4 regions of the Peribacillus sp. NPDC060253 genome follow, and region 1 is predicted to be linked to each of the others. Evidence: riboswitches for the same ligand, from Rfam matches in the RefSeq annotation. Region 1 holds a riboswitch; each other region holds the start of a gene.
What was found. Region 1 has a riboswitch for S-adenosylmethionine ahead of ACFWE9_RS09440 (5-methyltetrahydropteroyltriglutamate--homocysteine S-methyltransferase). Riboswitches for the same ligand answer to the same signal wherever they lie in the genome.
Positions count from the first base shown of each region.

Region 2: another riboswitch for S-adenosylmethionine. It lies ahead of ACFWE9_RS17530 (methionine ABC transporter ATP-binding protein); the one in region 1 lies ahead of ACFWE9_RS09440 (5-methyltetrahydropteroyltriglutamate--homocysteine S-methyltransferase).
Region 3: another riboswitch for S-adenosylmethionine. It lies ahead of ACFWE9_RS10195 (sugar ABC transporter substrate-binding protein); the one in region 1 lies ahead of ACFWE9_RS09440 (5-methyltetrahydropteroyltriglutamate--homocysteine S-methyltransferase).
Region 4: another riboswitch for S-adenosylmethionine. It lies ahead of mtnK (S-methyl-5-thioribose kinase); the one in region 1 lies ahead of ACFWE9_RS09440 (5-methyltetrahydropteroyltriglutamate--homocysteine S-methyltransferase).

Region 1 covers NZ_JBHXAS010000026.1:19,419-21,620, reverse strand. The annotation lists gene ACFWE9_RS09440 (5-methyltetrahydropteroyltriglutamate--homocysteine S-methyltransferase) at 82-1,185, opposite strand; SAM riboswitch class I at 1,269-1,370, opposite strand; gene ACFWE9_RS09435 (hypothetical protein) at 1,559-1,996, shown strand; gene ACFWE9_RS09430 (glycerol-3-phosphate responsive antiterminator) at 2,188-2,202, shown strand, end outside.
Region 2 covers NZ_JBHXAS010000070.1:19,366-21,567, reverse strand. The annotation lists gene ACFWE9_RS17530 (methionine ABC transporter ATP-binding protein) at 1-936, opposite strand, end outside; SAM riboswitch class I at 1,005-1,111, opposite strand; gene ACFWE9_RS17525 (MBL fold metallo-hydrolase) at 1,364-2,188, shown strand.
Region 3 covers NZ_JBHXAS010000029.1:7,196-9,397, reverse strand. The annotation lists gene ACFWE9_RS10200 (sugar ABC transporter ATP-binding protein) at 1-150, opposite strand, end outside; gene ACFWE9_RS10195 (sugar ABC transporter substrate-binding protein) at 206-1,318, opposite strand; SAM riboswitch class I at 1,434-1,539, opposite strand; gene ACFWE9_RS10190 (GTPase domain-containing protein) at 1,637-2,202, opposite strand, start outside.
Region 4 covers NZ_JBHXAS010000019.1:22,526-24,727, reverse strand. The annotation lists gene mtnK (S-methyl-5-thioribose kinase) at 1-1,120, opposite strand, end outside; SAM riboswitch class I at 1,195-1,349, opposite strand; partial or broken gene ACFWE9_RS07510 (nitrilase-related carbon-nitrogen hydrolase) at 1,421-1,846, opposite strand; gene ACFWE9_RS07505 (pyridoxal phosphate-dependent aminotransferase) at 1,946-2,202, shown strand, end outside.

The DNA.
Region 1 (2,202 bases):
AGAAACGTTTTATTGTACTGTTTTAAAAAAAAGCTAGGCTTCCTTATTGAAAGGTGCCTAGCTTTTATTAAAGGTGAGTCATCATTCCCAAACTTCTTTTGCTACATCAACGATGAATTTCAACTTATCCCATTGTTGTTCTTCCGTAAGCTTGTTGCCATGATGGGTGGAAGCGAATCCGCATTGCGGACTTAAGCATAGTTGTTCGAGGGGAACGAATTGTGAGGCTTCTTTAATGCGTACCTTAACAGCTTCCTTGTCTTCAATTTCCCCATTTTTTGAAGTGACCACTCCCAGAACGATCCTGGCCCCTCCGTTTGGAATGTATTCCAATGGTTTAAAATCCCCTGAGCGGTTATCGTCATATTCCAAGAAGAATCCATCTACTTTTTCTTTGGCCAATAATGTTGGGGCTATGCGTGCATAACTGCCTTCAAATGCCCACGTTGACTGGTAGTTTCCACGACATAAGTGTGTCGTGACGACCAAATCCTCTGGTTTTCCTTCCAATGCACCATTAATAACACGCAGTGCTAAATCGATTAATTGTTCTCTTGAATATTTTCCATCTTTGAACTGAAAATCTGGAGCTGAAAGTCTGGCAATATATACATCGTCCAATTGAAGATAACGTACACCTGCTTCATAAAAGGCTTTCAAAGCAGCTTGATACGCTTTAATGACATCATTAGCATAGTCCTCGATATCAGGATAGATGTCTTCATTATGAACACCGACAGCAAACAATTGATTGGGACTGGGAATGGTTTGTTTGGCAACGGCACGTCCGTCCACTATTTTGTTCAATTCAATAAAGTCATGGATGAAGGGATGCTCAGGATTGAATGAAACCTTTCCTGTATTGCGAATGTTATATCTCTCAGTTTCAACCCCATCGAATGTAAGACCTTTTTCAGTAACATAGCCCTCGATGCCATTTAAATGTTCAAGGAAGTCAAAGTGCCACCATGTTCGTCTGAACTCCCCATCCGTAACGGCCTCTAATCCAACTTCAATTTGTTTATCGACAATCAATTTGATTTCTTCCGTTTCAACTTCACGAAGTCGCTCCACCGAAATGGTACCTTCCTTCAATTGCTTTCTAGCTATATGTAAACGATCTGGTCTTAATAAACTTCCGACATGGTCCGCTCTAAATGGTGCTTTCGTTAATGTGATTGACATGTTGCATTCCTTCTTCCCTTTTATAAAATAAAACACCTCTTCTTAAAAATAAGAAGAGGTGTTGGCAACAAAGCTATTTACTCTTCTTATCTTCAAGTTTTTACACTTCTGGAATTAGCACAGTACATGAAAAGTCTGTTGCTGAGGTATCAAAGGGCCAGTCCCTCCACCTCTCTGGATAAGAGTTGTCTATTAAATTAACTATGACTATACAGGGAGTATTGGTAAAGGTCAAGGGTGGAGGCGGAAAATTTAGAATATAGCGATTACTCATAGTAGCCTTGCATGATGATTAACCTCATTGGTGAACCTGGCATATGCTATAACCCACACATGCGAGAGGGGATATTGAAAGTCGGAGGGGGAAGTCAGGATGAATACATTCGATCACTTTAATGTTTTCGGGAATGGTATACCGATAACGGTAAGTGCATCCATGCTAGAGAGAATTATAAACATGAAATCTAATGAGCAGAATATTAAAGTCGAGATCACGCCAAAGCATATAGTGCTTTGGGGAACGACGGAAGTGAAAAAAATGATGTTTAAGAAAAATGTATCTTTCCGGATAACAATAAAACCGGTTCACGTTGATAAAAGAACGATTTCATTTGAATTAGTGGAAATGAAACCTATTGATAGAAATTTCATTAATCATAAGATATTTAACAGACCGCCATTTTTTGAATTTGAAAATAGAATGATCAAAATGAATGTGGATGCTTGGAACATCGTGAGAAAAATCCCCGTGGGCACCATTAAATCGTATGAGCTTGTCGAAGGTGCAATGAAAATGAAAATCTCTTTATGATGAATCATCTTAAGGGGGATTTTCCATACATTCTTACCCTTACTGTATTTGGGGTCCAGGTATGTTAGTGTAAGGATATGGTGACAATTGATTCTTCATTAATAAAAAATGTGTTTGATAAATCAAGCACTTTAAAATATACTAAAAAACTTAAAGTTTAGAGTTTTTCCGGGACATAAGGGGGAAAATGCATGGAGCAGAAGATA
Region 2 (2,202 bases), on a different contig from region 1:
TTCACCAATTAATTCAATGATCAAGATCCCAAATGGGATATCCTGAATATACTCAATTTTACCGTGCAAGATATTACCCTTTACTGAATGGGATTGGAGAGTATCCGAAAGAATCGATTCACCGGCTGTTTGCCCTTCGAATTGAATTTTGATGATCGTCCCTTTACTCTCTTCAACCAAATGTGTGGGAAGTTCGAAATCCAGTACACTGCTAATGAATTGCTTCGTTAACTCCTTTTTAGGCTGTGAAAAGATCTCATAAACGGAACCCTCTTCTATTACTCGGCCATCCTGCATGACGGCTACTCGGTGACATAGTTCTTTGACCACTTCCATTTCATGTGTAATCAGCACGATGGTGATCCCAAGCTCCCGACTTATCTTTTTTAATAACTGTAAAATCGCTTTAGTCGTTGTAGGATCTAGGGCTGAAGTCGCTTCATCACATAATAGTACAGTAGGGTCATTTGCTAAGGCGCGTGCGATGCCTACCCGTTGCTTCTGGCCACCGCTAAGCTGGGCCGGATAGGCATCTTTTTTATCACTGAGCCCTACGATCTCCAATAGTTCCAATACACGTGACCTGATGGCAGCCTTCGATTGGTGCGCGGCCTTCAAGGCGAAAGCAACATTTTCAAAAACGGTTTTGGAACTGACCAAAGAAAAGTGTTGAAATATCATTCCGATTTTTTGACGTTGTTTACGGAGCTCTTTGCTTGATAAAGTTGTTAAGTCAATCCCGTCAATGATGATATTTCCTCCTGTCGGACGTTCAAGCAAATTCAAGCAGCGGAGTAATGAGCTTTTTCCGGCTCCACTGTAGCCGACAATTCCGTACACTTCCCCTTTTTGAATGGTCAAAGATACGTTATCCACTCCGATAACTCGGTTTTTTTTCGAGATGTATTCCTTTCGGACCGAACGGATTTCAATCATGAACCTTCCCCCTTAAACATAAAAAAACTGTCTCCATCATTCAGAAAGAGGCAGCGAAATTATATCTCGTCTTATCTTTCAGAATGCAATCATTCTGCAGGAAGTGGCACCGTTCCCAATTGGGGCGGTTGCCGGACATCACAGGGCCTGATCCCTCCGTCACTCTTGATAAGTAAATTATTATTTTGGAATATTTCAAGTTTTTTAATATAATCTATATTATTTGTTAATTGTTCCATTGTCAATCGATTCTGTAATTTTAGAATAATTTTTTTGCCTGTCTAAATGGTTACGATGCCATTTTCATGTCTTTACTTCCAGGTGGATAATTCCATTATTTCCTTGTCAAAAGTGTAAAGAGATAATACATTTATTGTAATAATGTGAAAAAGATAAACTATTTTTTACAATGATGGGGAGGCAATGCATGATAGAGATCAAGACGGTAAATGATGTGGTTTGTGTGCACGGGACTCCAAGTGGGGTCAAATCGGGGATGAGTGTCTATGTCTTTGTAACGGATGGTCTATTGATTGATACGGGCGCACAGATTTTGTTGGAGGAACTTATTCCATTCTATGAGACTGCCGATTTCGATTTAGTGGCCCTTACACATTATCATGAGGACCATACGGGGGGAGCAGCCTGGATAAAGGAACATAAGCAGGTCCCGATATTCATTCATCCGATGTCGGTCGATGTTTGTGCGAGGGATGCTGAATATCCTGAATATCGCAAAAAATTTTGGGGGAAGAGAGATGCCTTTAAAGCTGAGCCGCTAGGGAAGACCATTCATTCCCGTACCCAAACGTGGGAGCCGATTTTTACTCCTGGTCATGCGAAAGACCATATGGTGTTTTTGAATCACAGTAATGGCATGCTCTTTTCAGGAGATCTTTTCGTAACACCAAAAACAAAGCTTGTCCTAAGGGAAGAGTCAGTCCCGGTCATCATCGATTCCATAAAAAGATTACTCCAATATGACTTTAAGGATGTTTTTTGCTGTCATGCGGGGCATGTTCCCGATGGAAAGGAAATGTTTCGAAAAAAACTTGATTATTTGGAAGACCTACGTGGTGAAATTTTGCGTTTACATGATCAAGGACTGACCGTTCATGAAATACAGCAAGTCGTTTTACCTAATCGCTATCCCCTTATCGAGATATCTGACCATGAATGGGATTCAGAGCATATCATTACATCGATATTAAACGAAAATGTTTTGAGTGCGAGGGAGAATGGGATAATTTGAATGAAATCCGTTTA
Region 3 (2,202 bases), on a different contig from region 1:
TAAAACTTTCATTAACGTCGATTTCCCTGCTCCGTTTGCACCGACCAATGCATGTGCTGTCCCTGATTGTACAGAAAAATCAACTTCACTTAGCGCCTTTACCCCCGGAAACTCAATCGAGATCTTCTTCATTTCTAGTTGTGTGCCCATGTCCATCCCCCCTATTGAACAGACACTCCCTTCTACTGAAAGAGAGTGCCTCTTTTTACTTTTTATAATGGTCTTTCAAAACTTTCATCCAATCCTCTTCAAATTCCTCTGATACACCCCAGCCATCGACAATACCAGATAGATTGGACATGTTTACCGCTTCTTTTGAAGCTTGGATTTGCTTTTGTGAAATTAGTGAAGCCTTTAAGTCATATGTTTGCGGCGTTTCTTCTCCCGCTAATTTTTTTGCCAATAACCTCATATTCACTGCACCGATCAATTTGGGATCGACTGCTGCCGTGTAGTCCCATGAGCTATCAGCTGATTGGATTTCCTGAAGATCTGCATTTGATACATCAATTCCATATATCTTCACTTCATCCCGGCCTGCTTCTTTAATAGCCCGAGCCGCTCCGATAGCGAAGGCATCCCATGTTGCAAATATTGCATCCAATTTTCCTTTAGGGTATTTATTCAGCATTGCAGCTACTGCATTCTGTGTCTGAACGGAAGTATCAGCTGATGCCACTCCGAATCTTTCGACTTCTTTAATCCCAGGATTTTCTTTTAATTTTTCCTGATAGACTGCGTTTCGTCTTACCATTGGAGGGAAACCATCCACCCAAAGATAGGCAATTGAAGCTTTACCTTTCTGTTCTTCTATCAATTTATCAAAAGCGAGTGTTGCCAGTGCTTCATCATCCTGTGATGTTAATGTCACACCGTCTATTTTGGATAGATCACTAATAGAATCGAAGGTGACAACGCTTTTACCTGCATCAACCAACTTTTGAACGTCATTCACTGTCGCTGCATCATCCCCATGGGAGATGATATAGCCGTCATAATCTTCCTCCAAAGCCTGGGCGATGGCATCATGGAATTTAGCCGTATCTCCATTGGCTGTATATGTATCCACTTGAAATCCTAAATCTTCTCCTTCTTCCTTCGCTCCAGCTAAGTATTGAGCCGTATGATCATCTCCGCCAATTTTACGGATCACTTTGATTTTGGCTCCTTCCCCTTCAGCAAATCTTTCCGGTACATTTTCAAATGATACCTTTTCTTCTTTCTTCGCTTCTGTAGAACTCTGCCCTGTTGAGCACCCCGTTAATAGCAAAGCCGAAGCGATGGCTGAAACGAATACCCCTTTTATAGACCTTCTCATCTTGTTTCCCCCTAAAATATCTTATTATTCTCATCAATCTAGTTGGTGAAAATCCTAAAATAAAAACCTCTCTAGTATAGAGAGGTTTAATCAGCTGATTTGCAGACTTGTCCCTCTCTTATCTGTCAAAACATTTCTGTTTTGCAGGATTTAGCACCAATTCCTAATGGAACGGTTGCTGGGCATCTTAGGGCCAGTCCCTCCGCCACTCTTGATAAGAGAATATATTGTGATACGTTTTTTGTAATTATCACTTTATCGGGATATAGTCATAAAGTCAATAGATTTTTGAATATTTGAAATGTTTCTATTTATTTTTTATTTTCTTTGCAGTTGGGCTAGACGTTTTTTCTCAATTTTTTCAAGTCTCTCCAACTGACGTAACTTCACTTCATACAAAGTGATCGGGTCACGGTAAACTTCCGGATTTTCTTTCATATGCTCCAATGCTGCCTGGTAGTCTTTAATTTCAGTCTGCGTTTGTTCAATTGTTTTTTGAAGTAAGGCAAATGAACTGCGATAGAAAAGTGAAATGTCACGATCCAGGGATTTTTCAAACAACCCGAATTGGGTAAGGAAACGTTCCGTGATCATCTCAGCAACATCCAGGTAATCTTCACTTTCCAGGTATTTCTTATAACGATTGTACATATTGGCTTTATTTTGCGGTATCGCCCCAAACAGCTTTCCTGCTCCTTTAAGCAGCAATTGTGATGGAGTCCTGCGCATAAGGATATTAACGTCATCGATGCGGATACTGCTTGTCATCCGATCGGCATCACGACGCCAATCATCCAATACTCTGAAGTCACCTGCAAGCGTAATTCGTTCTTCTTTGTATAATTCATTGAAACCAGCACTCATCTCATCCATAAATTGTTGGC
Region 4 (2,202 bases), on a different contig from region 1:
TTAAACGTGCACCAATCTCCAATGTTATCGTTTTGGCTGCGATCCTTGTTTCTTTATCTTCAATGACATTTAAATCTGCAACATGAGAAAGGCCGATTGTTCTCCGAATCAGTTCGCAGCCGGCAAAACCGAATGCGTCTCTTTTGAATTTAGTCAGTAAATAGGTCAAATAACCATTCACATGGCGGAAGGGACTTTTATTTTGGGTGTTCCAAAGTTCAGTATATGTTTCTTCAAAGGCATTCCAAAATTCATGGAGGTATGTGAAAATCTCTTCTTTCCCAGCTGCATTGCGTGTGACTGCCTGAAAGAGAAGGTTGGCGGTGTATTGGCCTAGGTCAAAACCGACGGGGCCATAAAAAGCGAATTCTGGATCTATAACCTTTGTTTCAGTTTTACTTGCAAATATACTTCCAGTATGTAAATCTCCATGAAGCAAGGCTTCCTGCTCGGTTTCAAAGCTTTGTTTCAGCTTAGCGACTTCGAGTATCACTTCTTGATCATTCCAAATCTTTTTGGCGGCATCAGTCAATTCCACCTCGAAATCTCCTGGGAGCTCCTCGAAAAATGGATCCGTGAAAATAAAGACCTCGGTGATTTTGCAGAGCTCTGGATTCGTGAAGTGACGGGCCACTTCTTTTTTCGCAGGTGGTTCTAAATGATAATCGGAAGTGAAGAATGTCGTCTTTGCAACATACTCACCAATATGTTGTGAAAGCAATGGATAGGGATCACCATCAATCAATCCCGTCCTTACGATTTTTAAGTGTGATAAATCTTCCATGACTGTGATGGCAAGCTGTTCATCCGAATAATATACTTGCGGTACGAATTCGGGGCAATAGCTTTTGAAATGAATAAGTGCATTTGCTTCAATGGCAGCCCTTTTCAAAGTCAGCGGCCAGCTTTCGCCAAGTACCTTGGCATAAGGGACCGCTTGTTTGATTATTATCCCTTTATTTGTGGCTGTGTCAGTAATATGAAAAACGTAATTTAAGTTGCCATCGCCGATTTCTTTACAGTTTAAACTGGCATCTGAATTGACCAACCCTAGTTTTTTTGCAAGGGTTATAGCTGTTTCATTTGTTAATATTTTAAAATTTGAATGGTTTTGAGTCATTCTTTTCCCCTCCACATTTTAAGAATAAAAAAGCCTCTTTCATTAAGAAAGAGGCAGAAGTTTTAGCTTCGGACCTCTTATCTCCCAGAAAAAAGTTTTCTGGTGGAATTAGCACCGTGCTCTGCGGATTTCAAAATCCGGCGGTGAATCCGCCCCATTTCACAATGGTATTACAGTCGGTTGCTGGGCTTCATAGGGCCTTTATCCCTCAGCCTGCTCTTGATAAGAGTATATGTTTTCTGAAATTTTAATCTTCGGGAAAATAATAACAACTTTTTAAATAGTTTGTCAATGGGGAAATTAATAATAATCCGGACGGCGATCTTCAAAAACAGGTATTTTGTTGCGAGCTTTCGAAACTTTCTTGTAGTCCAGCGTGCCTGGCAACAGTTCGTTTTCATCTCCGGCTTCACTTACGATAGCTCCCCATGGATCTTTAATCAAGGAATGTCTGGCAAATATATTTTTGACATCCGTACCTGAACGATTCACGGCTACAACATATACGTGGTTTTCGACGGCACGGCTAATCAATAGGGGTCTCCAGTGATCGGCAATCTCATTTAACCTGGTCAAGTCGTATCCGGTTGTCCAAAGCTCTGGTAAAATAAAGATATCGGCTTCTGATCGTGCAGCTTTTTCGATCCGTTGTTCTGCAACCTAAAAGTTGATATCTGGTTGCTCAAAGGCAATATCGATTTGGAGGCAGGCTATTTTCCGTTTCATTGTATAAAACCACCACATGTAAAAAATGCTTTACAAGACGATGATAAACATATATCATTTGTGACTAGAATTTCAAGAAATTTCAGAGAAGGTGTAAAAATGTTGCAATTTGAAAAATCAAGACTGCTTCAGGAACTGCCCAAGCAGTTTTTTGCCTCTCTAGTCGCAAAAGTCAATGCGATTACAGCACAAGGACATGATGTCATTAATTTAGGTCAGGGAAATCCTGATCAGCCGACACCTGAGCATATTGTGAAAAGTCTACAGGCAGCCGCTGAAAAACCGATTAATCATAAATATTCACCGTTCCGTGGGCATCAATATTTAAAAGATGCTGCCGCTGTCTTTTATGAACG